2 regions of the Mycolicibacterium sarraceniae genome follow, and region 2 is predicted to be linked to the other one. Evidence: predicted binding sites of a transcription regulator. Region 2 holds the regulator's gene; the other holds the start of a gene.
The links. The regulator LexA, encoded in region 2, represses DNA repair genes until DNA is damaged. The targets are predictions, from matches to a motif close to CGAACANNTGTTCG.

Region 1: G6N13_RS17165 (HNH endonuclease signature motif containing protein) is a predicted target of LexA. The motif match lies at 12,642-12,655, and genes of this name have one in related genera.

What each region holds. Positions count from the first base shown of each region.
Region 1 is NZ_AP022595.1:3,416,063-3,430,497, forward strand. Features, by position in the region: gene G6N13_RS17090 (lycopene cyclase domain-containing protein) at 1-9, shown strand, start outside; gene G6N13_RS17095 (lycopene cyclase domain-containing protein) at 6-338, shown strand; gene G6N13_RS17100 (class I SAM-dependent methyltransferase) at 338-1,039, shown strand; gene G6N13_RS17105 (FAD-dependent oxidoreductase) at 1,036-2,571, shown strand; gene G6N13_RS17110 (DUF5914 domain-containing protein) at 2,586-3,563, shown strand; gene G6N13_RS17115 (NAD(P)H-dependent amine dehydrogenase family protein) at 3,751-4,821, shown strand; gene G6N13_RS17120 (class I SAM-dependent methyltransferase) at 5,029-6,141, opposite strand; gene G6N13_RS17125 (DUF1049 domain-containing protein) at 6,143-6,382, opposite strand; gene G6N13_RS17130 (hypothetical protein) at 6,430-6,618, opposite strand; partial or broken gene G6N13_RS25290 (hypothetical protein) at 6,685-6,798, shown strand; gene G6N13_RS17135 (MBL fold metallo-hydrolase) at 6,804-7,427, opposite strand; gene G6N13_RS17140 (S-(hydroxymethyl)mycothiol dehydrogenase) at 7,427-8,512, opposite strand; gene G6N13_RS17145 (tetratricopeptide repeat protein) at 8,582-9,523, shown strand; gene G6N13_RS17150 (serine hydrolase domain-containing protein) at 9,534-10,361, shown strand; gene G6N13_RS17155 (DUF3145 domain-containing protein) at 10,470-10,982, shown strand; gene G6N13_RS24360 (hypothetical protein) at 10,979-11,194, opposite strand; gene G6N13_RS17165 (HNH endonuclease signature motif containing protein) at 11,191-12,609, opposite strand; gene G6N13_RS25295 (excalibur calcium-binding domain-containing protein) at 13,068-13,235, shown strand; gene G6N13_RS17175 (SRPBCC family protein) at 13,257-13,694, shown strand; gene G6N13_RS17180 (diacylglycerol kinase) at 13,691-14,435, opposite strand, start outside.
Region 2 is NZ_AP022595.1:3,267,238-3,281,672, forward strand. Features, by position in the region: gene miaB (tRNA (N6-isopentenyl adenosine(37)-C2)-methylthiotransferase MiaB) at 1-931, shown strand, start outside; gene G6N13_RS16290 (Rv2732c family membrane protein) at 928-1,557, shown strand; gene G6N13_RS16295 (DUF349 domain-containing protein) at 1,554-2,882, opposite strand; gene G6N13_RS16300 (DMT family transporter) at 3,099-3,986, shown strand; gene G6N13_RS16305 (class III extradiol ring-cleavage dioxygenase family protein) at 4,007-4,693, shown strand; gene miaA (tRNA (adenosine(37)-N6)-dimethylallyltransferase MiaA) at 4,690-5,610, shown strand; gene dapF (diaminopimelate epimerase) at 5,615-6,493, shown strand; gene hflX (GTPase HflX) at 6,557-7,957, shown strand; gene G6N13_RS24580 (hypothetical protein) at 7,902-8,168, opposite strand; gene G6N13_RS16325 (acyl-CoA dehydrogenase family protein) at 8,278-9,450, shown strand; gene G6N13_RS16330 (LGFP repeat-containing protein) at 9,712-11,802, shown strand; gene lexA (transcriptional repressor LexA) at 11,806-12,474, opposite strand; gene G6N13_RS16340 (LysM peptidoglycan-binding domain-containing protein) at 12,696-13,187, shown strand; gene nrdR (transcriptional regulator NrdR) at 13,352-13,816, shown strand; gene G6N13_RS16350 (PhzF family protein) at 13,824-14,435, opposite strand, start outside.

The DNA.
Region 1 (14,435 bases), 150 kb from region 2:
CGCCGATGACCGGGCTCGGCTACACCCTGCCCGCCGTCGTCGCGGTCCTCGCGGTCCTCGCGCTGGAACTGGCCGTCTTGCGCACCGGGCTGTTCGGCAAGGTCGAATACTGGATTTCTATGGCCATCGTGGTGGCATTCCAGGTGCTCGTCGATGGCTGGCTCACCAAGCTGTCCGCACCGATCGTCATCTACAACGAGCAGCACAGCACCGGGGTGCGGTTCCCGTGGGACATCCCGGTGGAGGACTTCCTGTTCGGCTGGGCGATGGTCACCGCGGTGTTGCTGCTGTGGGAGAGGCAACGGCCCCGCCCCAACAACGAAGTTGGGGATCAGTAATGGCCATAGATGTGCCCGGTGCCTTCGATGTGGGCGCTCGCGCCTACGACAAGCTGGTCGGCGCGAACCCCGGCTATCACGACCACCTGAGAATCTCCGCGCGGCGGATGCGTATTCCGCGCGGGGGCCGCGGCCTTCGACTGCTCGACGCCGGGTGCGGGACGGGAGCGTCCACGGCGGCGCTGCTGGAGGCGGCGCCGCATGCCGAGATCATCGCGGTCGACGCGTCGGCCGGCATGCTCGCCGAGGCCAGTGTGAAGTCTTGGCCGGCAGCGGTCCGGTTCGTGCACAGCCCGATCGAAGCCGTCGCCGAGGCGGGGGTGCACGGCCCGTTCGACGGCATCTTCGCCGCCTACCTGTTGCGGAACCTGGCCGACCCCGATGCCACGCTGAGTGCATTTCGCCAGCTGCTTCGCCCAGGCGGGACGCTGGCCGTGCACGAGTACTCGGTGCGAGATTCGCGAGCAGCCCAAGCGATCTGGAACGCGGTCTGCTGGGGCATCATCATTCCGTCCGGCTGGCGGCAGACTCGCGACAGCGCCCTCTACCGACACCTATGGCGCAGCGTCAACGCGTTCGATGGGGCCGCTGCCTTCCAACGGCGGCTGGCCGCAGCGGGTTTCACCGGTGTGCACAGTGAAACGATGCCCGGTTGGCAGCGCGATATCGTGCACACCTTCGTAGCGGATGCGCCGCGGTGATCGACGGCCGTCGCGTTACGCACCCGGCCCCCGATGGGGCGCCGCACGCCAAGGCGTCACCGCGCAAGCCGCATGTCGTGGTCGTGGGGGGCGGCGTCGCGGGTTTGGCGGCAGCGACGGGCCTCGCCGAACGAGGTGTCTCCGTAGAGCTCCTGGAACGCCAGGAGTACCTCGGTGGGCGGGTCGGGGGCTGGACCGACGAGCTGGCTGACGGCACACCGGTGGCGAATAACCGCGGCTTTCACGCGTTCTTCCGCCAGTACTACAACCTGCGCGCGTTGTTACGCCGCGCTGACCCCGACCTCGAGCGGCTCCGCGCGGTCGAGGACTACCCGCTCATCGACGGCCATGGCCGCCGCGACACCTTCCGGGGGTTACCGAAGACGCCGCCATGGAACGCATTGGCTTTCGCCCTGCGCAGCCCCACGTTCCGGGTGCGGGATCTGGTGCGGCTCAACGCCGTTGCGGCCGCGCCGCTGGTCGCCGTCTCGGTACCCGAGATCTATGATCAACTCGACGAGCTCGATGCCGAAACGTTCTTGACGGACATCAATTTTCCGGCCGCTGCCCGCCACTTGGCCTTCGAGGTGTTCGCGCGCAGCTTCTTCGCCAGACCGGAGCGACTCTCGGCCGCTGAACTGGCGACCATGTTCCACATCTACTTCCTGGGCTCCAGTGAAGGGCTGGTCTTCGACGTCGCTGAGTCGAACTTCGACACCGCACTGTGGGAACCGTTGGGCCAGTACCTGATCAGTCAAGGGGTGCGGTTGCGCACCGAAGTGTCCGCGGAATCGGTCAGCGTGGGCGGCACCCGGACCCTGCAGGTGCATGATTCGACCGGACGGACCGTCGACGCCGACGGTGTGGTCTTGGCCGCCGACACAGCCGGGCTGCAACGAATCGTGGCCGCCTCACCGGGGCTGGGTGATGACGGCTGGCGCAGGCAGGTGTCGCAGTTGCGCACCGCGCCGCCCTTCGCCGTGCAGCGGCTCTGGCTGGACCAGCCGGTGGACACCGGGCGGCCCGCGTTCCTCGGGACCGGCGGTCTGGCCCCCATCGACAACATCAGTGTGGTCAGCAATTACGAAGTCCAGTCCGCGGAATGGGCGCGCGTCCATCATGGTTCGGTGCTCGAGGTGCACTCCTATTCCGTGGGCGAGCCGCCAGAGGCCGACGAGTTGCGGCAGCGTATGCTGGGCCGCCTGTACCAGCTGTACCCGGAGACCGCGACGGCGCGCATCGTAGGGGAGACGCTCTTGATTCGCGACGACTGTCCGTTGTTCAGTCCGGGCGCTTTCGCCGATCGGCCGACGGTCGACACGCCGACAGGTGGTCTGATGCTGGCCGGCGATGGTATTCGCATCGACCTGCCGGTGGCCTTGATGGAGCGGGCAGCCACCACCGGATGGTCGGCGGCCAACCGACTGTTGTCCGGCTGGGGCGTGGAAGGTCATACGTTGCACACCGTTCCGGTGGGGGGTCGCTCACCGGTACTGCGCTGGCTGGCGGGCCGGGAAGGGCGCGCGTCATGAACCTGCGGTCCCGTATGAAAACCCTTCCGCTGCAGGTTATTCCCAAGGCGAACTGGGCGGCTCAGCGTCCCACCTACCAGGATGCGGAGCCCGCGCTGATCAACGCGGCGCTCAAGCGTGCCGAAGCCCGGCCCAGCGGCAACTGGTATGTGTTCGCCCCCAGTGCCGCAGTCCGCGCGGACCGGCCGTTCGGCGCCCGGGTCGGCGGGATCGAGATCGTGGCCTGGCGCGATCAGCAGCGCCACGTGCATGTCGGGTCCGCGGCCTGCCCGCATCTCGGCGCCGACCTGGCCGGCGGCAAGATCGACTGCGGCGCGCTGATCTGCCCGTGGCACGGCCTGCGCCTCGACGGCACGCGGGAGTTCGGCTGGAAGCCGTTGCCCGTCTTCGACGACGGTGTACTGGTGTGGGTGCGACTCGACGGTGTCGGGGGGGAAGCGCCACTGGACTCCCCGGTGATCCCGGTTCGTCCCACCGGAGCACGTCTGGCGGCGGTCGCCCGGGTGGAGGGTGTCTGCGAACCATCCGACGTCATCGCCAACCGGCTCGACCCTTGGCATGGCGCGTGGTTCCACCCTTACTCGTTCACCCAGCTCGAGGTGCTCAGCGCACCGGCGGTCGACGCCGACGACGACGCCGACCGATTCCTGGTGGCGGTCACCTTCCGAATGGGACGCCTCGGTGTGCCGGTGATCGCCGAATTCACCGCGCCGGAACCACGGACGATCGTCATGCGGATCGTCGACGGCGAGGGTGCCGGCAGCGTCGTCGAGACCCATGCCACCCCAGTCGGACCCGGACCGGACGGGCGCCCGCGGACGGCGGTCATCGAAGCTGTCGTCGCACAATCCGACCGGACCGGATTCCACCGCGCACTGCGCGTCGCACCCGTGATCACGTCGTTGATGCGGCTGGCGGCTGCCCGGCTGTGGCGCGACGACCTGGCCTACGCCGAACGTCGATTCGCACTGCGGGACAGGTCTTCCGGCTAATCCGCGGGTACGAGGATCGTCTTGCCCGGCAGACGGCCTGCATCGGTGCCATCGGTGTCCATCGGCATCAGGCCGGGCTTTTGGAGTCCGACGGGCCACCTCGCTCGGCTGCGCCGCGCAAAAGCCGCACTTCCAAGGATCGGGACAAGTGAGCGGATATTGCACGACGCGCGGTTAGTCTCCAGCCATGGCGAAGCGAATCGTGGTCTGGGGTACTGGTTTTGTCGGCCGGATGGTCATCCCCGAAGTCGTGGCGCACCCCGAGTTCGAGCTGGTCGGGGTTGGTGTCAGCAATCCTGCCAAGGTCGGTGTCGATGTCGGGACGATCTGCGATATGCCCGAAATCGGCCTGGCGGCCACCGATGACGTCGACGCGCTGATCGCGCTGAAGCCCGATGCGCTGGTGCATTACGGGCCGACCGCCGCGCACGCCGACGCCAACATCGATCTCATCTCACGGTTCCTGCGCGCCGGTATCGACGTGTGCTCGACGGCGATGACGCCGTGGGTGTGGCCGAAGATGCACCTGAATCCGCCGAATTGGATCGACCCGATCACTCAGGCCTGCGAGGCGGGACAGGCATCGTGCTTCACCACGGGGATCGATCCCGGCTTCGCCAATGACCTGTTCCCGATGACGCTGATGGGTCTGGCCTCCCAGGTGCGCTTGGTCCGGGCCTCGGAGCTGCTGGACTACACGAACTACGAGGGTGACTATGAACTCGAGATGGGCATCGGCCGCGAGCCCGAGTTCAAGCCACTGCTGGAGAACTCCGACATCCTGGTGTTCGCCTGGGGCGCGACGGTGCCGATGATCGCCTACGCCGCCGGCATCGAGCTCGACGAGATCACCACCACCTGGGAGAAGTGGGTGACCCCGACTGAGCGTAAGACCGTGAAGGGTGTCATCCCGGCCGGGAACGTCGCCGCGGTGCGGTTCACCATCAACGGCATCTACCAGGGCGAAACCCGGATCCAGCTGGAACACGTCAACCGCATCGGTCAGGACGCCGCCCCGGACTGGCCGTCGGGCACCCAGGACGACGTCTACCGAGTCGATATCCAGGGCACCCCCAGCATCGTCCAAGAGACCGCGTTTAGGTTCACAGACGGTTCCGGGCGTGACGCCGCGACCGCGGGCTGCCTGTCGACCGGACTGCGTGCGCTCAATGCCGTTCCGGCCGTCAACGAACTGCCCGCGGGCTGGGTCACACCGCTGGAACTGCCCCTGATCCCGGGGCGCGGCACGATTCGCTGAGTAACGGCCCGGACATCTTTGGAGAATCCAAAGTGCGGCGCTGGGGCTACCCGCCTGTCGCGGGAGCCTGGATTGGACGACATGACGGACCCAACGAGGCCAGCGGTTGGCCTGGTCCGAGGCGCCCGATGCTGGACTTCGAGCCCGGTCCCGACCCCGACAATTCCGCCGATTCCCGTTCTGCCGCAAATCTACGTGCAGACGCCGTCAGGCTGAGCGGCGCCGCTTGGACAGGACCGCGATGGCCAACGGAATGGACATCGGCGCGGGCGCCGCGGCCAGCCGTGCCGCGACCGCCGTCTCCAGCTGTTCGACGAATTCTCGACGTAGCTTGGTGCGTCGGTCTCGCCCCGAACCGGCGTCGGCGTCGACGTTCAGCGCGGCAGCCAGGATCGGAAACATCGAAGTACGAAGGAATTCAGCCCAATTCGCGCCAAAGGCCCGTTCGTTGTTGTCGCTCTGGAATTGTGAGAAGAACCGGTCTTCGCCGTTCACCATCTCGATGTGCTCGATCTCGAGGCCCTCGAATCGCCCCGACGGCGCAAACGGCGCCCGAAAGTCCTTCTCGTCGCGGCCAATCGATGGGATCGACATACGGCGCACCTCGTCGGAGGTGATCACACCGTCATCGACGAAGTGCGCGAGTGTCGACATGATCGCGTCGAACGCGGCCGTGAATCCCGAAGTGCCGTCGGGTGCCAGGCCGACGGTCAGCACCACCAGCCGGCCTCCGGGTGCCAGCTCGCGGCCACGGAAGGCGACGAAGTCGCGCCAGTCCCCGGCGGCCTGGCGGGCGTAGGCGCGACGGGCCTCATCGTCGGTGCTGTGCGAGATCTCCACGTGGTCGGGGATCGGCATCGGCACCCTGCGCAGCCAGTGGATGGCCCAGGAACTCCACCCCAGCGCGATGCTGTCCGACGGCAGGATCTGGGTATAGAACGAGCGGCCGATCACCGAGGCGTAGGTGGTGGAGTCTTTTTTGAGGTAGCTGTCCTGATCGTCGGACAGCGTGGAGAACAGTGCGGTGAAGTCGTTGCCGGGCACATCGGTATGCGCCACCAGGATGGCGTGATCGGAGCGAGTCCGCTTGCGGATGACGGCGATCGCCGCGCTGATTGGCACCAGCGAGTTGTAGCCCGTCGACGCTCCATAGTCGGCGATGGCGATGGGCTGCGGTGCCCTCGGGATCGCGATGCTGCGCGCGGATTCCTCGAAAAGGTTGGTGGCAGGCCGCAATCCAGCCGCTTGCAGCCGGGAGGACTCGGTATAGGTGTGGCTGTCCATCGGTACGGGACGCACCACATTGCTGGACTCGCGCATATCAGCTCTTGCGACGGCGGTGCAGCAACAGCCCGACCACGATCCCCACCACCAGCATCGCGGTCAGCAACAGCCACATCGGATACTCGACGTAGATCCACAGGATCTGTACCCGCTGGCGCGTGCGGTTCTGGGCGATGAATATCGCCGCCAGCACCACCAGGGTGATGGCCAGCCAGTAGCGCAGGGCGAAACGTCGCACCGAACCGCCCGCGGGCCTGGCGACTTCTTCTGGAACCATGACAACCTCCCGTTTGGCTGTAGGAGATTGACGCTAGTCGTTGTCCGCTAATTTGTCGGATAACTCACGCCGGTGAGCTGTTCGGACAATTGCCACAGCCATCGGCAGTCCTCGGTGACACCGCCGCCGGCCAGTTCCTGGAAGCCGCGGGGGCCGTAGAACTCGGTGCCCCGCGTCTTCGGGTCGACCGCCGCACAGAGCACCGGCTGGATTTCTTCGTCGACCTCCTGCCACATGAAAGGCAGCTAGCGCCAGCTGAACTGGTAAAAGCGGGTCATTGCCGTGGGCTTCTCATGGCGAATGTGACCGGCAGGGTTGGGCTCGCCGGTGTGGCAACGGCATTCGGGGCGCTGGGCGATCCCGAGGTGCGCGCGAAGATCCTCATCGATCCGCGCAGTGCGGTGACTTGTCCTTAACGGCCTTACGAGCCCTTCTTCACCCAGTCGTCATAGTGCACCAGTTCGTCGCCGATACGGGTGGTATCGCCGTGTCCGGTGTAGACGACGGTGTCGGCGGGCAGCTTGCCCAGCTTGTCCTTGATCGACCCGAGGATCGTCGGGAAGTCGGAGAACGAGCGGCCGGTCGCACCGGGGCCACCCTGGAACAGCGTGTCGCCCGAGAACACCGCGCCGAGCGCCGGGGCATAGAGGCAGATGGAGCCAGGGGAGTGCCCAGGGGTGGCGATGGCATGCAGCTCGATACCGTCGGCCTTCAGGGCCTGGCCGTCTTCGATGGTGCGGAACGGTGTGTCGCCGTGCGTCATTCGCCACAACATGTCATCGGCCGGGTTCAGCAGAACCGGGGCGTCGAGATCGGCGGACAGCTGCGGCGCGACGGTGATGTGGTCATTGTGGCCGTGCGTGCACACCACCGCGACGACATGACGGTTGCCGACCGCGTCTTCGATGGCCTTGGCGTTATGGGCGGCATCGATGACGATCACCTCGGAGCCGTCACCGACGATCCAGATGTTGTTGTCGACTTCCCAACTGCCACCGTCGAGTTCGAAGGTGCCGCGGGTGACGACCCGCTCGATACCGGCCATCAGAGCACGACTACCGAGCGCAGAACCTCACCGGCGTGCATTTTGTGGAAGGCGTCTTCGATGGTGTCCAGTCCGATGCGTTCGGAGACGAATTTCTCCAGCGGGAGCCGGCCCTGGCGGTACAGGCTGATCAGGGTGGGGAAGTCGCGTTCGGGTAGACAGTCGCCGTACCAGGCGGACTTCAGCGATCCGCCGCGGGAGAAGAAGTCGACCAGCGGCATTTCGAGTTTCATATCGGGGGTCGGAACACCCACTAGCACAACGGTTCCGGCCAGATCGCGGGCGTAGAACGCCTGCTTCCAGGTTTCCGGGCGGCCGACGGCGTCGATTACCACGTCGGCCCCGAACCCGTCGGTCAGATCCTGGATTGTTTCGACGGCGTCGAGTTCCTTGGCGTTGATCGTGTGGGTGGCGCCGAACTCGCGGGCCCACTCGAGCTTCTTGTTATCGGTGTCGACGGCGATGATCTTGCGCGCGCCGACCAAGGCGGCCCCGGCGATCGCGGCGTCACCGACACCGCCGCATCCGATCACCGCGACGGTGTCATCTCGGCCGATCGCGCCGGTGTTGACCGCCGCACCCAGGCCGGCCATCACCCCACACCCGAGCAGGCCCGCGACGGCGGGATCGGCCTCGGGATCGACCTTGGTGCACTGTCCCTCGTGGACCAGGGTCTTGTCGGCGAACGCGCCGATACCGAGGGCCGGCGTCAGCTCGGTGCCGTCGGTCAACGTCATCTTCTGGGTCGCGTTGTGGGTGTCGAAGCAGTACCACGGGCGGCCGCGTTTGCAGGCGCGGCACTGACCGCACACCGCGCGCCAGTTCAGGATCACGAAGTCACCGGCCTCGACGTTGGTGACGCCTGCGCCGATCGATTCGACGGTGCCGGCGGCCTCGTGGCCGAGCAGGAAGGGGTACTCGTCGTTGATACCGCCCTCACGATAGGTCAGATCGGTATGGCAGACCCCGCACGCGATGACCTTGACCACCACCTCGCCGGGACCGGGGTCGGGGATGACAATATCGACCAATTCGACGGGCTGCTTCTTGGATCGGGAAATCACACCACGCACTGTCTGGCTCATGGGCCAAACATTAGCGCGACGGATGCGGAATGCGCCGCGCCCGTCCCGTTCGGAAGATACGGTAATGGCTTGCCTATCGCGAGAGTCGAAACGCAGACCGACCTGCTGGTCATGGCCCGTGTCGCCGATCGGGTCGGTGACTTCGAAACCAGCTACTCGGCATTCTCCCGGGTAGGTTCGGTGGGCCCGTTGGCCCTCGACGATCTCGACGCGATGGCGAGTGCTGCGGGCGCGCTCGGCCATGGCCGCGAGGCCACTCGGGTCGGCGAACTCGTCTACGTCCGGCTGACGCGAACCGATCCCAACGCGGCGGCGGGCAAGGCCCTCGAACTCGGTGCGGCGTGGTTGTCGCGGGGTGAGTGGGCTGTCGGCCAGAGCTGGATCCGCCGCGCACGCGACCTGCTGGCCGGGGCGCCCGAGAGCCCAGCACTGGTGCAGCTGACCTATCTGGAGACGGTGATGTCGGTGTTGAGCGGCGACGCCGATCTGGCGGCCGAACGCTCGGCGGTTTTACGTGAGATGTCGTTGGCGGGCACGTCGACGGCGGTCGCCGGTGAGGTGTACTACCAACTTGGTGAGGTGCGGCGTCGGCGCGGTGATCTCGACGGTGCGTTCGCGGCGTATGCCAGGGCCCAGGAGTTGGGTGTCGTGCCGCAGCCCGGTGCGGCGTTGGTGCGCTGTGCGCTGGGCGATCTGGCGGCCGCCCGCGCGGAGGTGCGGGCGGCGATCGCGGCGGTCGACCGGGCTGACCTGCCCCGGCTGCTGCGGGGTGCGATCCAGATCGCCTTGGCCGGAAGCGATCTCGATGAGGCTGAGCGCTATCTGGGCGAGCTCGAGTCCGTCGGCGCGGTCGACAATCTGCTGCGCGGAGCGGTGCTGGTGCGCCGGGGCCGCTATCGCGAAGCGGTGACGGTGTTGCAATCGGCGCTGCGGGAATCCGGGTACGAGGCGACCGATGCCTACGAGTGGTTGGCGCAGGCGCGCCGCGGTCTCGGACCGTCTGGCCGGTAGCGTTCTCTGGGTGTCCACCCCACTCGACCATATCGCCGACTGGCCTGTGCCGGCGGCCGCCGCTGCGGTGGTGGGCCCCGCTGGAGTGATCGCCGAGTGCGGCGACACCGCTGCGCAGTTCCGGCTGGCGTCGGTGACCAAACCCCTCGCGGCGCGCGCTGCGCAGGTAGCGATCGAAGAGGGTGCGGTCGAGCTGGACACCCCGGCCGGTCCGCCGGGCAGCACCGTCCGGCATCTTCTGGCGCACGCCTCCGGGCTGTCCGTGCACTCCGCCGAGGTGATGGCCGAACCCGGCACGCGGCGGGTCTACTCGAACTACGGCTTCCAGGTGCTGGCCGAGACGATCGAGGTGGGCACGGGCATCGAATTTGGCCAGTACCTGACCGAAGCGGTGTTCGAGCCGCTGGGCATGGCTGCGTCCCGGTTGGACGAGGGTGCGGCAGCGGCGGGCTACGGCGCGGTGTCGACGGTGGCCGACCTGGCGGTCTTCGTGCAGGACCTGCTGGTGCCGCGGACAGTGTCGGCCCAGCTGCATGAATGCGCGACCACCGTGCAGTTCGAGGGCCTGAGCGGGGTGTTGCCCGGCTTTGGAGTTCAGCGGCCCAATGACTGGGGGTTGGGCTTCGAGATCCGGGACGGGAAGTCACCCCACTGGACGGGGTTTGCTAACTCTGCGCGGACCTTCGGTCACTTCGGTCAGACCGGCACGTTCCTGTGGGTGGACCCGGAACGGGCATTGTCGCTGGTAGTGCTCACGGACCGGGATTTCGGCGAGTGGGCCAAGCCCTTGTGGCCGGCGATCTCTGATGAAGTTCTGAGAGTGTACGGAGCGAACTAGCGCAACACGGGCCCCACAAGGCACAATAAGCACGTACGACACAACTGCATCCTCGGAAACACCAGGTCGTTGGGGAAGACGTCCCTCGTGAAACCGAAGGAGAAGGTTATGCGTGCGTCGAACCAGTTCGCCGATGCGACGACTGGCGTGGTGTACATCCATGCCTCCCCCGCAGCGGTGTGCCCACATGTTGAGTGGGCACTTTCGTCGACCCTGAATGCCAGGGCGAACCTGAAGTGGACCCCACAGCCTGCCATGCCTGGCCAGCTGCGGGCGGTGACCAATTGGACGGGTCCCGTCGGCACCGGTGCCCGGCTGACCAATGCGCTGCGCTCGTGGTCGGTCCTGCGGTTCGAGGTCACCGAGGATCCCAGCGCGGGCGTGGACGGCGAGCGGTTCTGCCATACCCCGCAGCTGGGTCTGTGGGCCGGGGCGATGAGCGCCAACGGCGACACCATGGTCGGCGAGATGCGGTTGCGCGACATGATGGCCGCAGGTGCCGACAGCCTGGCGGCTGAGCTGGACACGGTCCTGGGCACGGCCTGGGACGAGGCGCTGGAACCTTACCGTGATGGTGGCGACGGCGGCGAGGTCAGCTGGCTGAGCCGGGGAGTCGGCTAGGTCGATTTCGTGATGAGTTCGTCGGCGACCCGCTGGGCTACGCCGAGTGGATAGCGCTCCGGTAGGCCGAGCGCACAGTGGTCGAAACCGGCCTCGTTGGCCTGGCCGATCGCGTCGCGGGTGCCGGTGTGCGCCCAGTTGCTCGGCGCAGCTGCCGCCGCAGGAGAGAACGTGATGATGGCAGGGCCTCGCCCACAATAGATTTCATTCAAAATGGTGGTGGTTTGTTACGTTGGGCGACGCGGGCGTCGTTGAGTTTGCGTTCGGCCGTGATGCGGTAGGCGCGTTGGGCGGCGCGGGTTTTTCGTCGGGTGGGCATCATGATGCCGGTGGTGGGTGGGGGTTGGCCGACTGGTGGGGGCAGTGTGGCGGTGGTGACGTTCCAGCGTGGGAGGAGCAGGCGGCTTCCGGGTTGGGTGGTGTAGGTGTGGCCGGTGGGTGAGGTCCAGGTGATGGTGCCGTCGGGGTGTTGTTGATCGTCCCAGCCAGCCCAGAAGGTCTTGAGCAGGTGGTGTTTTCGGCATTTGCAGGCCAGGTTCGAGGGGTGGGTGGGGCCCCACGGCCAGGGGATTGTGTGGTCGACATCGCAGTACTCGGCGGGCAGGTCGCAGTTGGGGTAGCGGCAGGTCATATCGCGCATCCGAACGAACTCATCCAATGCCGTTGAGGGGCGATACTGCGGTTCCGGTACGTCACTGGGCCGGCGCAGCTCGCGCACCTTCGCGCCGGCTCTGATGAGTTCAGCCAACAGTGGCGCGGGTACGATCCCGCGATTACCGGTCACGACGCCACCGGCTCGCGGGCGGGGCGATTCGGGCTCGGGTTCGGGCTTCTCACCGTGGATCGCCGGATCGGGCTGGGTGTCCAGGATGTCGGCCTCGGCCACCACGTGCACGATGACACTGGCTGCACGTCCGTCGGGTTCGGCGGCGGGGCAGTCCGGGTTACCGCATAGGCAGGCCAGGTGATCCCACCCGGCGGCGATCGCCCCCATCGCATCGGAGCGCCGTTGCCCGATGGTGCGGGGATCGTCTTCACACACGGCGTGCGCCAGCTGGATCAACCGGGCTTCGATCACGACGCCGTCGGTCTGCTGGACTGATCCCCGAATCTCGACAACCCCGTCCTTGGCGTTGCGCAGGTCGACGACGATGTCACGATCGCGGACTCGGGACTGGACCTGGCGCAGCGCGCCCGGGTCGTAGCGGTCCACCCAGAAATCGATGGCGCGCTGCAGTTTCAGCTCCGATGTTGGTCCCCACGTCAGCGCATCATCGGCGATGGCGGTATCGACCAAGGCCAGCGTCTCGCGGTCTTCGATGAGGTCGGTGCGGTTCACGATGGCCGCACACACCCGATAACTGAGCGATCCCGCCGTGAACAATTCGGCCACCCGCGGCAGCCGGTGGCGCAGCGACACCGCCATCAGCATCTCTGTCGAGGCCCGACCATGGGTGACCCCCAGGATCGCCGATACTTCCGCGGCGGCGGCATCCCAGTCATCACATGCCCAGTGCGCGTGCTCGTCATCAGCGCAGCGGCGGGCTGCCCACTCCCCGATCGCGGCTATCCGCCGGGCGGCGTCCTGATTCTCGGCACGCGCTGCGCAGCCGATAGCGGCGACCACCGCCGCATCACTCGAAGACCGCAAACCAGCATCGAACACATATTCGAGTATGCCACCCGGGTACGACAGGAATCGTCGCGCGCCTAGCATCGACGAGATTCTGGTACCGACGGTCGCGACGGGGGCGGACTTTGGAAGACAGCCGTGCCACGCCGCCGCCAGGGTGGTATCCCCGATCCTGCCGGTGCGCCGGGGAGAGCGTACTGGGATGGGTACACCTTGGGCCCCCCAGCGCCGAAGCCGCCGGTCAATCGCAACACGCTGATAGTCGGCTCTATTGCTGGCCTGGTGCTGCTGCTTGTATTGCTGTCCAATTGCGGCGGTGAAGACAAGCGATCCAGTTCGTCGACACCTCGACTGTCACGAGGACTGTTACCGCGACGGCCGCGACGTCCACGACAACGGTGACCGTCTCGGCTGTCGCCCAACCCTCTCCGCTCGAATTGCCCTTGCTCACCGTGCCTTCCGAGGCTCCACCGCGTACGGAACAGCCGGCCCGCTCTGCCGATGTCTACTACTCGAACTGCGCCGCAGCGAGGGCGGCGGGTGCGGCGCCTTTGCACAGTGGGAAGCCGGGATACCGCTCTGGGCTGGATCGCGACAACCATGGTGTCGCTTGCGAATGAGTAGCCGCCTAGCCTGAAGTCTTGGTCCACCTCCACGTCGAGAAGACGATCTACGCACCGCCCGAGAAGGTGTTCGCCTGGCTGGCCGACCCGGTGAATCTGAAGGCCGCCCCGTTGATCGTCACCGCCCATTGGGCCGACGACTCACCCGCCCCCAGCGGCCTGGGCGCCATCAGGACGGGGTTCGCGATCGGCCTGTGGTTCCGTGAGGAGATCACCGCCTACGATCCGCCGCACAGCTACACCTATCTGATCGTCAAATCAGTTCCCGCCTTCGAACACGAGGGCGGCACACTGACGTTCACCCCGGATGGCGAGGGCACCCACGTCGATTGGGTCAGTACCTACACCCATCCGGCCAAGGGGGGTGGCAAGCCGGCACAGGCTCTCACCTCACGGCTGCTGCCGTGGGATTGCAAGGCCATCCTCGACGGCTGCGCCAAGGCGCTGGAACGCTAGGCCGGTTGCGGAACAATGATTTTCAGTGCGCCGGGAACCGCGGAGATCTCGGCGGGAAGCGGGCACGCATAGTCGCCGTCGGCGTAGGCATTGATGCCGGGGGAGTCGACCGTGATAGTCCGAGCCCGGGCGGTCCTGACCTGCGAGAGATTCACATGCGTGCCCTTGAACACCGTAGGGAACAGCCGGATCAGCTTCGCCCGCGATGACGCACCCACCATCGTGACGTCGAGCAGTCCGTCGCTGTGGTTGGCCCCTGGCGTGATCAACATGCCGCCGCCGTAGCTGCGGGTGTTGCCGAACGCCACCAGCGTGAGGTCGGTGACGATCTCCCGCTCGCCGTCGAGCACCAGTCGAAATGGCAAGGGCCGCAACTGCGATATCTCCGCGACCAGCGCGACGTTGTAGCGCATGCGCCCGTGCGGCCAGCTCATCCGATTGACGCGATCACTCACCAAGGAGTCGAATCCGGTAGCGGCCACCGTGCCGAACCAGGTGCTGGTCCCGTCGGCGCCCTTGATGAGACCGAGGTCGACCGTCTCGGTGTGCCCGGCGGCGATGATGTCCACGGCCGCGACCGGATCAGCCGTCGGTAGCCCGTATTCCCGGGCATGGTCGTTACCCGTGCCGGCCGGCACGATCCCCAGTGGAATATCGTTGCGCGCCAATGCCTGCAGCGCCAGACGGATCACCCCGTCACCGCCCACCACGACCAGCGCGTCGGTATCCCGGGTCAGTGCC
Region 2 (14,435 bases):
CGCCGAGGTGCAGTCGCTGGTCGACCAGGGCGTACTGGAGGTCACCCTGCTTGGCCAGAACGTGAACGCCTACGGGGTCTCATTCGCCGACCCAGACACCCCACGCGACCGGGGTGCCTTCGCCGCGCTGCTGCGTGACTGTGGGCGCATCGAGGGGCTGGAGCGGGTCCGGTTCACCTCACCGCACCCGGCCGAGTTCACCGATGATGTCATCGAAGCCATGGCGCAGACCCCCAATGTCTGCCCGGCCCTGCACATGCCGCTGCAATCCGGATCCGACCGCATGCTGCGGGCGATGCGGCGCTCCTATCGTGCCGAGAAATACCTCGGCATCATCGACCGGGTCCGCGCGGCCATGCCGCACGCGGCGATCACCACCGACGTCATCGTCGGCTTCCCCGGCGAGACCGAGGACGATTTCGCCGCCACGCTCGACGTCGTGCGCCAGGCCCGTTTCTCGACCGCCTTCACCTTCCAATACTCGAAGCGGCCCGGCACGCCCGCCGCCGAACTGGACGGCCAGCTTCCCAAAGCTGTTGTGCAGGAACGCTATCAACGCCTCATCGAGCTGCAGGAGCAGATTTCCTTCGAGGAGAACACCGCTCGGATCGGCACCGAAGTCGAGCTTCTGGTGGCCACCGGCGAGGGCCGTAAGGATGCCAGCACCGCCCGGTTGAGCGGACGTGCCCGCGACGGGCGCCTGGTGCACTTCACGCCGGGCGGGATCGAGCCGCGGCCCGGAGATGTCGTCACCACGACGGTGACCGGCGCGGCCCCGCACCACCTGATCGCCGATGCGCCGCTGCTCAGCCACCGGCGCACCCGGGCGGGTGACGCCCACGCCGCAGGTACCCGGCCCCGCACGGTCGGGTTGGGGCTGCCCCCGGTGGGCCGGCCGCGCATCGAAGAGACGACGGGATGTTCGCGATGAGTCGCGCAGATGACTACCCACACGATCGCCCACACGAGGACGGAAGTGAGGCATACCGATCCGATATCGAGGCCGCCGAACGCAAGGTCGCCGGTGAGATTCAGCCGGGTGCCCGCGCGATGGTCGTGGCGATCCTGGTGTTCGTCCTGCTGGTATCGCTGATCCTGCCGCACACCGGCGGAGCGCGCGGTGTCGACGTGCTGATGGGGGACAGCAAGGCCATCAGTGTGGCGATCGCCGTGCCGTCGCGGCTGTTCGTCTGGCTGGCCCTGGTGTTCGGCGTCGGCGTCTCGATGCTGGCGCTTCTGACTCGGCGCTGGGTACTGGCCTGGGTGGCACTGGCCGGCTCCGCGCTGTCCAGCGCGGTCGGTCTGCTCGCAGTCTGGTCACGTCAGACCGCCGTGCACGGTCATCCCGGCCCCGGCATCGGACTGCTGGTGGGCTGGTTCGCGGTGATCCTGCTGACATTCCACTGGGCGCGGATCGTCTGGACCCGCACAGCCGTGCAGCTGGCCGCTGAGGAGCAACGCCGCGCCACGTCAACCGAGCGGCAAGCGCGGACTCTGCTGGAGGATGTGGACCGTCGCGAGGGCAAACAACAGCCCCCGCGGCCGGATCCTAGCTAGCGCTTACCCAGCGATTCGACCGCCGCGTCGGCCCACTGCCGCCACTGCTCGGCGCTGGCCCTGGCCGCCTGGGCATCCTTGGTACGGCCCGCGGCCTCCGCCTTCTCGGCCTGCCGTTCGTACTGTTCGACGCGGGCCTGGAACTGCTCGGCGCGAGCCTTGGCCTGCGGATCGATCCGGCCGGAGTCGGCCGCGTCGCGCACCTTCTTCTCTACCGCGCGCAGCCGGCGCTCGAGCTCGGCGGACCGCTCCCGCGGCACCTTGCTGATCGCGTCCCACTTGTCGGTGATCGTCCGCAACGCCGAGCGGGCCGCGTCGATATTGGACGTGTCGAGCTTCTCGGCCTCGGCCAGCAATGCCTCTTTCGCGGTGGCATTGGCCGCAAACTCGCTGTCGCGTTCTGCGTTCACTGCGTTGCGCGCCGCAAAGAACGTGTCTTGCGCGGACTTGAATCGATGCCACAACGAGTCGTCGACGTCCTTGGCCGCCCGCCCGGCCGCCTTCCACTGCGTGAGCAGATCCCGGAACGCCGTCGCCGTCGCCGACCAGTCGGTGGAGCTGGACAGCTCCTCGGCACGCTCGCAGAGCGCTTCCTTGGCCTGCCGGGCGCCGGCGCGTTCACGGTCCAGGTCGGCGAAGTGCGAGCCACGCCGGCGGTTGAAGGTCTCCCGGGCCGCCGAATACCGCTTCCACAACGCGTCGTCGGTTTTGCGGTCCAGGCCGGTGACGGTGCGCCACTCGTCGAGGATGGTACGCAGTCGGTCGCCCGCCGCCTTCCATTGCGTCGAGGTGTTGGCCAGTTCCTCGGCCTCGACGGCGAGCGCCTCTTTTCGGGCGGTCTGCGCGGCGCGATGTTCGTCGCGGCGAGCACGGTCAGCAGCGGCGGTCTCTTCGGCGTGGTCGCGGATCGCGGCGAGACGTTCGGCCAACGCGTCGAGATCGCCGAGAACGCTTGCGGTAGGCAGAGTTTCAGCGAGTGCGGCCGCCGCCGCCTTGATCTTGCGGGCGTCGCCGGTGCCCGAGGCCAGCCGGGTTTCCATCAGCGTGATCTCGGTGGCCAGATCCTCGAAGCGCCGGCCGAAGTGCGCGAAGGCGGCTTCGGTGTCACCGGCCTGCCAGGAGCCGATGGACCGTTCACCCGATGACGTGATCAGCCACACGGTCCCGTCGTCGTCGATGCGGCCGAACCGGTGCGGGTCACTGGATGGCGGCACCGCCAGCGGGGCAGCGGGAGGGTGGGGTTTGGGTGTGGGACGCGGCGGTCCCGGTCTCGGTCTCGGTCCCGGTCTCGGGGGTCCGCCGGCGCTGGGTTCGTCGATGGTCATGGACTCGCCTCACCTACCCTCCACGCGGTCGTCCCGCGCATCTGCCGCGCGATGCGGCGCCACTGGTGCATAGACGACACCCCACGCGCGGGCAGCCGTCCCCGTTGGTATTGAACCAGGTCGATGCCCTACATGCGCCCGGGTTGGCTGGTCTGAGGTTGCGACGCCCGCGACCGGCGGGCAGGCTGGCGGATTCTAGGGTGGAGGAGATCGCTCGTGGCAAAGGCGGATATCGCAGTCCTGCTTGCGTTGTGCGCCGCGTTTTTCATCGCGATCGGCGACGTGATCCAGCAGCGCACGACTCACGAAGTCACCGTCGAAAAGCTCAGCCCGATCGAGTTGTTCGGGCGACTGCTGCGCGACAAGACGTGGTGGGTGGGCAGTATCGTCGGCGGCGCGGGATTCGGATTCCAGGCTGCCGCGCTGGGTTTCGGGTCGGTGCTGCTGGTTCAGGCGCTGCTGGTGACCTCGCTGCTGTTCGCCCTGCCGTTGAGCGCCTACTTCGCGCATCGGCGGGTCAGCCGGTCCCAGTGGTTGTGGGCGGTGCTGCTCGCGGCGTCGGTGGCGGTGATCGTCACCGTCGGCAATCCCACCGAGGGGCATTCTCGCGCCGGCCTCGAACTGTGGATCTGGGTGGCCGCGATCATGGGCCCGGCGATGGCGTTGGGTGTCCTGGGTTCGCGGATCTGGTCCGGCAGACCCGTGGCCGCGGTGCTGCTGGCGCTGGTGTCCGGCTCACTGTGGGGGTTGTTCGCGGTCCTGACCAAGGGCGTCGTCGGACGTCTGGACCATGGCATCGTGGCGATGCTGGTCAGCCCGGAGCTGTACGCGTGGGCGTTGGTGGCCGTGGCCGCGACCATGTGGCAGCAATCGTCGTTCCGAGCCGGGTCGATGGCGGCGTCGTTGCCGACGATGACGGTTGCCGAACCGATCGTCGGCTCGGTCCTGGGCATCTTCGTCCTCGGCGAGACACTGCGGCCCGGTGACTCCGGTTGGTTCCTGCTGATCGTCGCGGTGGCCGTGATGGTGGTCGCGACGGCCGCGCTGGCCCGCGGTGAGGTCGCGGCCAAGAACGCACCTGCCGCCGAGAGTGTGTCCGGCTGACGGCCACTACCGTGTGTGGCGTGCTGTCCGCCATCGCCCTGAGCCCGTCGGCGCCCGTCCTGGTGCCCGAGTTGGCCGGCGCGGCGGCAGCCGAGGTAGCCGACTTCCGTGTCGCGGCACTGACTGCCGCCGCCGAGCTGCCTGCTCGCTGGATCGCGATCGGTGTGGGGGCCGACGACCAGGTCATCAGCCCCGACGCCAGGGGAACGTTCGCCGGCTACGGCGTGGATATCCCCGTCGCGCTGTCGCCGGAGGAGTCGTCGGAGATCAGTGCGCTGCCGCTGTGCGCATTGTTCGCCGGCTGGCTGCGCGAGCAGGCCAACCCGTCGGCCCGGGTGCAGGTCCGGGTCTACCGCACCGACCATGACGCCGACACGGCGGTGGCACTGGGTCGGGCGCTGCGCGCCGAGATCGACGACGCCGCCGATCCGGTCGGGGTGCTCGTCGTGGCCGACGGCGCCAACACGCTCACGCCGCCCGCACCGGGCGGTCACGACCCGGAATCGGTGACGGTACAGGCCGTGCTCGATGACGCACTGGCCTCTGGCGATGGTGCGACGTTGACCCGGCTGCCCAGCGGCATCGTCGGCCGCGTCGGCTACCAGGTGCTGGCCGGACTCACCGAACCCGGGCCGCGGGCAGCCAAGGAGCTGATGCGAGGCGCGCCGTACGGGGTGGGGTACTTCGTGGGCGTCTGGACTCCATGAGCGCCCGACCGATTGCGGTCATCGGGCCGACCGGTGCCGGCAAGTCGGCGCTGGCCCTCGATATCGCCGAGCGTCTCGGCGGCGAGATCGTCAACGCCGACGCCATGCAGCTGTACCGCGGCATGGATATCGGCACCGCCAAACTCACCGTCGCCGAGCGCCGCGGTATCCCGCATCACCAGCTCGACGTCCTCGACATCGCCCAGACCGCCACCGTCGCGCGTTACCAAGTGGCCGCCGCCGCCGACATCGAGGCCATCGCCGCCCGCGGCGTGCCGCCGGTCATCGTCGGCGGCTCGATGCTCTACATCCAATCCCTGCTCGACGAATGGGCCTTCCCGGCCACCGACGCGCAAGTCCGCGCCCGGTGGGAACAGCAGCTCGCGGAGATCGGAGTGGCCGCTCTGCACACCGAACTGGCCCGCCGCGACCCGGCCGCCGCGGCGGCGATCCTGGCCACCGACGGCCGCCGGATCGTGCGGGCACTGGAGGTGGTCGAGCTGACGGGCCAACCGTTCGCCGCGTCGGCACCCCGGATCGGCGAGCCCCGCTGGGACACTCTGATCATCGGATTGGATTGGCCCACAGAGATTCTCGATGAACGCCTGGCCCAACGCACCGACGCGATGTTCGACACCGGTCTGGTCGACGAGGTGCGGGGGCTGCTGGATCACGGGCTGCGTGAGGGCGTCACCGCCGCCCGGGCGCTGGGCTACGCGCAGGTGCTCGACGCCCTGGATGCCGGTGGCGCCGACGCGCAGCTGGGCCAGGCCCGCGAGCTGACCTTCATCGGCACCCGGCGCTATGTGCGACGGCAGCGATCGTGGTTTCACCGCGACCATCGCATCCATTGGCTCGACGGGGCGGGTGCCGGCCTCGCCGACGAGGTGATCACGCGGTGGCGGCACGTATCCTGATCAGGTGATCTTCACCAAGGGGCATGGCACCGAGAACGATTTCGTGCTGCTGCCCGACCTGGACGCGCAGCTGGACCTGGCACCCGCCGCGGTCGCCGCGCTGTGCGACCGCCGCCAGGGGCTGGGCGCCGACGGTGTCCTGCGAGTCACCACGGCCGGCGCGGTCGTCGCTGCCGGTGTGCTGGAGCGGCTGCCCGAAGGCGTCGCCGCCGACGACTGGTACATGGACTACCGCAACGCCGACGGCTCGATCGCCCAGATGTGCGGTAACGGCGTCCGGGTGTTCGCCCACTACCTGCGGGCCAGCGGTCTGGAGCAGCACGACAAGTTCGTTGTCGGGTCGCTGGCCGGGCCGCGGCCGGTGATCGTGCACCACGCCGACGCACTGGACGCCGAGGTCACCGTGGACATGGGCAAGGTCAACATGCTCGGATCCGGCACCGCCACCGTCGGTGGCCGGCACTTCACCGGCGTCGGTGTCGACGTCGGCAACCCGCATCTGGCCTGCCTGGATCCCGGGTTGTCCGAAGCCGCGCTGGCCGCCCTCGACGTCGCCGGGCCCGTCCAGTTCGACCACGAACAGTTCCCCGACGGGGTCAACGTCGAGGTGCTGACGATCGTGCGCGATGGGGGCGTCAGCATGCGCGTGCACGAACGCGGCGTCGGCGAGACCCGCTCCTGCGGCACCGGGACGGTGGCCGCCGCCGTCGCGGCCTTGGATCACCTCAACCTCGCGACCGGCACGCTGCGAGTGCGCATCCCGGGTGGCGAAGTCACCGTCGGGATCAGCGATACCAGCAGCACCTTGCGCGGGCCGTCGTGCCTGGTGGCGCACGGTGAGGTAGCCGACTCGTGGTGGGCGGCCCAGGTGTGCGGCACGTAATTGGAGTGCATGACGCTGCCACTCGTGACACCATCGACCCACCGTTTATGACACGTAAGGCCTATGACGAAATCTGACTTCCCCGACCCGAGCCTCGGCGACCTCGCGCTCGAAGACCGCGCCGCCCTCAAACGCGTCGCCGGGCTATCGACCGAACTCACCGATATCTCCGAGGTCGAGTACCGCCAGTTGCGCCTCGAGCGGGTCGTCCTGGTGGGGGTGTGGACCGACGGCAGCGCCGCCGACTCCGAAGCCAGCCTTGCCGAGCTGGCCGCACTGGCCGAGACCGCCGGCTCCGAAGTCCTCGAAGGACTGATCCAGCGCCGCGACAAGCCGGACCCCTCCACCTACATCGGCTCGGGCAAGGCCCAAGAGTTGCGCCAGGTCGTGATCGCAACCGGCGCCGACACCGTGATCTGCGACGGTGAGCTCAGCCCCGCTCAACTCAACGCGCTGGAAAAAGTGGTGAAGGTCAAGGTCATCGACCGGACCGCCCTGATTCTGGACATTTTCGCCCAGCACGCCACCAGCCGGGAAGGCAAAGCGCAGGTGGCGTACGCGCAGATGGAGTACATGCTGCCCCGGCTGCGCGGCTGGGGTGAGTCCATGTCCCGCCAGGGCGGTGGCGCCGGCGGCAGTGGCGGCGGCGTGGGCACCCGCGGTCCCGGTGAGACCAAGATCGAGACCGACCGGCGCCGCATCCGCGAGCGAATGTCCAAGTTGCGCCGCGAGATCAAAGATATGAAGCAGATCCGCGACACCCAGCGCAGCCGCCGGTTGCACAGCGATATGGCGTCCGTCGCGATCGTCGGTTACACCAATGCCGGCAAGTCCAGCTTGCTCAACGCGCTGACCGGCGCCGGGGTGCTGGTGCAGAACGCGTTGTTCGCCACACTCGAACCCACCACTCGCCGTGGCGAATTCGATGACGGCCGGCCTTTCGTGCTCACCGACACCGTCGGGTTCGTCCGGCACCTGCCGACCCAGTTGGTCGAGGCGTTCCGCTCCACCCTGGAAGAGGTCCTCGACGCCGACCTGCTGGTGCACGTCGTCGACGGATCCGACAGCAATCCGCTCGCCCAGATCGAGGCCGTTCGTCAGGTCATCCGCGAGGTTCAGAACGACCACCACGCGCCACCGGCACCGGAACTGTTGGTGGTCAACAAGATCGACGCTGCGACAGACCTCATGCTGGCCCAGCTGCGCCGCGCGCTACCAGGCGCTGTCTTCGTCTCGGCGCACACCGGCGATGGCCTGTCGCGCCTGCGCGCTCGGCTCGGCGAACTCGTCGAACCGCGAGAGATCACCGTCGACGTGACGATCCCGTACGACCGGGGCGATCTGGTGGCCCGCCTGCACAGCGACGGGCACGTCGACGCCGTCGAGCACACCGACGCGGGCACACGCCTCACAGCACGGGTGCCCGCGGCGCTGGCAGCGAGCCTGCGCGACTACAGCAGCTAGGCGGCGTGCCGGAAAGTGCTTGCGGCTGCAGGCCTTTCGTTCTTGGGTGTGCCGGGTTCCCCGACCTGGGTGACGGGCTGCTGGCCAGGTCGACGATCAGCTTCACCGGATTGATCGGCGTGAAGATGGTGAACGGCGACATCAGATCCACGAGCGGCTTGATCAGCGCGGTGGCGCCGGACGCAGCACCGATGTCCAGCAGCGGCCACATGATCGGCAACGTTCCGATGCGGCGGTGCCGCTGCCTGTGACTTTGGTGACCAACCATCCGGTTGGTTATCCTCGTTCGCAAACCCACAGTGCCCTCCGGAAGGAAGTCAATGGCTCTCGAGAAGAACGCCACCGTTAAGTACGAGCGGACCCTGTTCGAGCCCGAACACGACCTGTTCCGCGAGTCCTACCGGGCGTTTCTCGATCGGCATGTCGCGCCGTTCCACGAGCAGTGGGAAAAAGACAAGATCGTCGAGCGCGAGGTCTGGCTCGAGGCCGGTAAGCAGGGCTTTCTCGGGATGGCCGTGCCGGAAAAGTATGGCGGCGGGGGCAACGCCGATTTCCGCTACAACGTGATCCTGACCGAGGAGACCGCGGCCGGCCGGTACAGCGGCCTCGGGTTCGGCCTGCACAACGACATCGTCGCGCCGTATCTGCTGGAGCTGACCACCGACGAGCAGAAGCAGCGCTGGCTGCCCAAGTTCTGCAGCGGTGAGCACATCACTGCCATCGCGATGACCGAACCCGGCACCGGTAGTGACCTGCAGGGCATCAAGACCCGGGCGGTCAAAGAAGGTGACCACTACATCCTGAACGGATCCAAGACGTTCATCACCAACGGCATCCACGCCGACTTGGTGATCGTGGTGGCCCAAACCGACCCCGAAAAGGGTGCGCAAGGCTTCTCGCTGCTGGTCGTTGAGCGCGGTATGGAGGGCTTCGAGCGCGGCCGGCACCTCGACAAGATCGGCCTGGACGCGCAGGACACCGCGGAACTGTCCTTCACCGACGTCAAGGTCCCGGCCGAGAATCTCTTGGGTCAGGAGGGCTTCGGCTTCATCTACCTGATGCAGAACCTGCCGCAGGAGCGCCTCAACATTGCGGTGATGGCAGCCGCGGCGATGGAAAACGTGCTCGAGCAGACGCTGCGATACACCAAGGAACGCAAGGCGTTTGGCAAGCCGATCGGCAGCCAGCAGAACAGCCGCTTCCTGTTGGCCGAACTGTCCACCGAGGCGACCGCCGTGCGCATCATGGTCGACGAGTTCATTCGCCTTCACCTTGACGGAAAACTCTCGGCCGAGCAGGCATCGATGGCGAAGTGGTACTCCACGGAGAAGCAGGTGTACCTGATCGACCGGTGCCTGCAATTACACGGCGGCTACGGCTATATGCGCGAGTATCCGGTGGCCCGCTCCTACCTCGACGCCCGGGTCCAAACGATTTACGGCGGCACGACCGAAATCATGAAGGAGATCATTGGTCGCAGCCTGGGCGTCTAACCCAGGCATGGGGTCTGAGCTGGCATTTCTAGGACCGCTCAGCCGCCATTCGGTACCCGGTTACCCGAATAGCTCGGCTTTGTGCTCGACTTTTCCGGAGTTTTACCCCTTCCCCGAGTGCGGCATATCTAAGGAAATGCCGCGTGTCGCGAAGTGCTGACGCAAAGTTGACACGGAGGATAAGGGGAATCATCTTGACCGAAACTGCGGGGAGAGCGCATGACCTGGCTTGGAAGTCGCCTCAGTAGAGGCGTCGGGCGAATGGCGCTCGTCGTCGTCGCGACGGCTACAGCGGGTCTGCTGTCGGCGCCCGGGGCGATCGCGACCCCCGACAGTGATGCGAGTGGTGCCATCGACCAGGCCTGGCAGGCTGCTGGCGGCACCAGTTCTCCGGTCGGTGCCAAGGACGGCGACGTCTACGCGGTCGGCGATGGGTTCGCCCAGAACTTCAGTGGCGGCAAGATCTTCTTCACCCCGGCCACCGGTGCCCACCTGTTGTTCGGGCCCATCCTGGACAAGTACCAGGCCCAAGGCGGCCCGGCCGACAGCGATCTCGGTTTCCCCACCATCGACGAGGTTGCGGGCCTGGTCGGCCCCGACAGCCGGGTGAGCACGTTCAGTGCCAGCGACAAACCGGCGATCTTCTGGACGCCCGACACCGGCGCGTGGGTGGTGCGCGGCGCGATCAACGCGGCCTGGGACAAACTCGGCGGCTCGGCCGGCACGATGGGCGTCCCCACCGGCGACGAGACCTTCGACGGCAACGTGGTGAACCAGAGGTTCACCGGCGGTGAGATCTCCTACGACAACAGCTCCAACACGTTCACCACGGTGCCGCCCGAACTGGCCGGCAACCTGGCCGGTCTCCAAGTGCCGACGGATGCGACGACGGCGATCAATGAGGCGTGGCGAGCCGTGGGCGGGCTCGCGGGCCCGCTCGGTGCCCGGCAGGGTGCGCAGAGTCCCGTCGGGACCGACGGTGCCGTGCAGGATTACGCCGGCGGCAAGATCTTCTACTCGCCGGCGACCGGTGCGCACGCTGTGACCGGCGCGATCCTGACGAAGTACGAGGCGCAGGGCGGACCGACGGGTGATCTCGGCCTGCCGACCGGAACCGAGGCGGACGGGGGTGCCCCGAACAGCCGCGTCAGCGCGTTCAGTGCCTCCGATAAGCCGGTGATTTTCTGGACGCCTGACAACGGTGCCATCGTGGTGCGGGGCGCGATCAACGCCGCATGGGCGAAGTTGGGCGGGGCAGGCGGCGAGCTCGGTGCTCCGACCGGCGAGCAGAGTGTCAACGGCGACACCGTGACCCAGAAGTTCAGCGGTGGCGAGATCTCCTGGAACAAATCCGCCAGCAAATTCACCACCAAACCGCCGGAGCTGGCCGGACAACTCGCCGGGCTGCAGGTGCCCAACGGGACCGGGCCGCAGTCCGGTCTGGCCGCACCGAAGTCCGGCACGGGTTTCACCTTCCACCTGTGGTGGTTGCTGATCATCATTCCGGTGCTGCTGCTGGTCGCGGTGATCGCGCTGGGTGTGCTCTGGCTGCGGCGGCGCCGTGGTAGCGATATCGAGATCGACGACGACTTCCACGATCCCGATTACGACGACGATGACGGTTACTGGCCGGATGAGCATGAGGGTCCCGCGGGTGCTCCTTCGACTGAACGCTTTTCGACCTACCCCGACGACGGCGGCGTCGTGCAGGTCGCCCAGGCGCCCGGGTTCTCTTGGGCGCAACCGGGTGGCGAGGACAAGTCGCAGCCCGGGCTCGGGGATGTGTTCGACGGCGACGAGGACTCCATCGACACCACGCCGACACGCATTCCCGCTGGGCCGGTCGATGCCGACGAGGTGGACGCAGCCGAGGCGCCCGACGGTCATACGTACGTCGAGATCGACGAGGTTGCCGATTCGGGGCGGCACGCGGTGGTGAATCTTGGTGAGTCGCAGTCGATGTGGCGACTCGATGTGGGCGAATTCGGTAGGCCGGGTCGGCGTCGCCGCGCCGCGAAGCCGGACGACGAGCCAGCGCCGGAGGAGTACGCCGAGGCCGAGATCGTCGAGCAGTACTTCCCTGCGGATCTCGAGGATGAGGGCAAACCGGTCACCGAGCCGGCGGAGGTTCTGCAGTCCGATGTGGCGGCCGGCACCGCCTCATCGCGCCCGGCGATCCACCTTCCGCTCTCTGATCCGTACCAGGCACCTGAGGGTTACGTGATCAAGGCCAACACCCACTCGGGGCTCTACTACGCCCCGGATTCGGCCCTCTACGACCACACCGTGCCCGAAGTCTGGTTCGCCAGTGAGGAACTCGCTCAGGCGAACGGGTTCGTCAAGGCGGAGTAGCCCCTAGATCTTGCGGATGACGGTGACGACCTTGCCGAGGATGGCGGCGTCGTTACCGGGGATCGGGTCGAATGCAGGGTTGTGCGGCATCAGCCATACCTGACCATTGGTGCGCTTGAACGTTTTCACAGTGGCTTCGCCGTCGATCATCGCCGCGACGATATCGCCGTTGTCAGCCACGTTCTGCTGACGGATGACCACCCAGTCACCGTCGCAGATCGCGGCATCGACCATCGATTCGCCGACGACCTTGAGCAGGAACAGCGAGCCCTCACCGACCAGTTCCTTGGGTAGCGGGAAGACGTCCTCGACGGCCTCCTCAGCCAGGATCGGGCCGCCGGCGGCGATGCGGCCGAGCACCGGCACGAACGTCGGTTCGGGAAGGGCGTCCGAGCCGGCGACATCGGTGGTCACGGCGGTCACCTCGTCGGCGCTGCGCACATCCACGGCGCGCGGGCGGTTGGCGTCGCGGCGCAGATAGCCCTTTCGCTCGAGGGTGCGCAGCTGGTGCGCCACCGAGGACGTCGAGGTGAGGCCGACGGCGTCGCCGATCTCGCGGATGCTCGGTGGATAGCCGCGGGTGGTGACCGAGGCGCGGATCACCTCGAGGATCGTTCGCTGCCGCTCGGTCAGTCCGGAGTCGGCACCTGATGTCTCACTGCGGTCGCTCATGGGCCCGAATGTAGTCGCGGGGCAGCAGATAATCAAACACTTGTTCGACCGCGGCGTGTCGCCGCCGTCAATCGTGCAGGTGATCGGCACCGCCAAAACGTGTCGGTGGGCGGATTTATTCTCCAGACACGCTCGCTCACATGTTCGTATTTCGAACGCATGGTCGAGTACAGTTCGAACACAAGGGCGAACAGTGGGCGTCTTGGAGGAAGGAAACAGACGTGACAGTCATCGACGATCGGCAGGTTTTCCCATCCGCACCGGTGCGGCCGATGCGCCCCCGTGCGGCGGTCAGGGCTAACACCCCCGTTCGGACCCGTCCCGCCGGGCCCCGCGGCCAACGGCCGTACCCGGCTCGCCCGGCCATCGCCCCGATGCGTTACTCCGGCACCGGCGTCACCTTCTCGCGGGCGCCGCACGTGCGGCGGCCGGTGAGCACCGCCGTCACGATCGCGCTGGCCGGGGTGGCCGCTCTGATCACCCTGTGGCTGGGTCTGGTGGGTCATCTCAGTGGCACGTCGGCGGCCACCGACCAGGTGCCCGATCAGCTTGCGGTGGTCCAGGTCCAGGCGGGGGAGACGCTGCAGCAGCTCGCCGGCCGGGTGGCCCCCGATGCGCCCGCCGGGCAGGTGATGGCGCGCATCCGCGACTTGAACAAGCTCGATTCAGCCACGTTGGATGCCGGACAGACGCTCATCGCCCCGATGGGGTGATCGCGCGACGCATCACGGTCGGCCACAACGTGTGCCGGACAAGCGGCCTTGCTGGTGGCGGTCTCGCTCGCCCGAGTTTTCGGGGCGTGGCCGTCGGCAGGGCAGCACAGGTAGTCTCTGGGTGGTCCGAAGCATCGAGCTGCGGCGGAGGCGAAGGAGCGGCCATGCATTGCCCGTTCTGTCGCCATCCTGATTCCAGAGTGGTCGATTCCCGTGAAGCAGACGAGGGTCAGGCCATTCGGCGGCGCCGATCCTGTCCGGAGTGCGGCCGGCGGTTCACCACCGTCGAGACCGCCGTGCTGGCGGTCGTCAAACGCAGCGGCGTCACCGAACCGTTCAGCCGCGAGAAGGTCATCAGCGGCGTGCGCCGGGCCTGCCAGGGTCGAGACGTCGACGACGATGCGCTGAACATGCTGGCCCAGCAGGTCGAAGACGCTGTGCGGGCGGCCGGTTCTCCCGAGATCCCGAGCCACGAGGTCGGCCTGGCCATTCTTGGGCCGCTGCGCGAACTCGACGAGGTGGCGTACCTGCGCTTCGCCTCGGTGTACCGCTCCTTCAGCTCCGCTGAGGATTTCGAACGCGAGATCGAGGCGCTGCGCGCCCATCGCGCGGTCGGCACCTCCGGCTGACTGGTCGTCAGCCCAGCTGGCGGGCACCGTCACTGACCACGCGGCCCGCCACTAGAACCCACCCTTCAGCATTCCAGGTCGTGTAGATCTGCGATCCCTGGCCCTGCGTGATCATCAGATCCCGGCTCAGATAGTCGGTCAGGCGAGCTGCCGCTGAACCGGTCGCCTCGTCCTCCGGAACGCCGAGATTGGTGGCGAACATCCGCGAACGAATATGCCCGCGATCGCGATCGAGCCAAGACCACACGTAGTGCTCGACGTCGTCGGGGTAGTCGCCGGGATCGGTGGCCAGCAACTCCTCCACCGAATCCAGCTCGTGGATGGCGAACTCCGGTGACCATTCCGCCCGGGCCCGCACCGTGGTGAGTGCGTCGTCATAGCTGATCTGCACGATGCCGGCAGGCACTTGGAGGGTACGGATCGGCGTGCCTCGTTCCCGCAGCCACCAGGCCGCACCCACGGTCGGGTGCCCGGCGAACGGCAGCTCGGTGGCCGGGGTGAAGATGCGTGCGTGCGCGGTGGTCGCCCCGTTGGACGGCACATCGATGAATATGGTTTCGCTGTAACCCAATTCAGCGGCGATGCGTTGGCGCTCAGTTGCGGGAACGGTCGCCGCGTC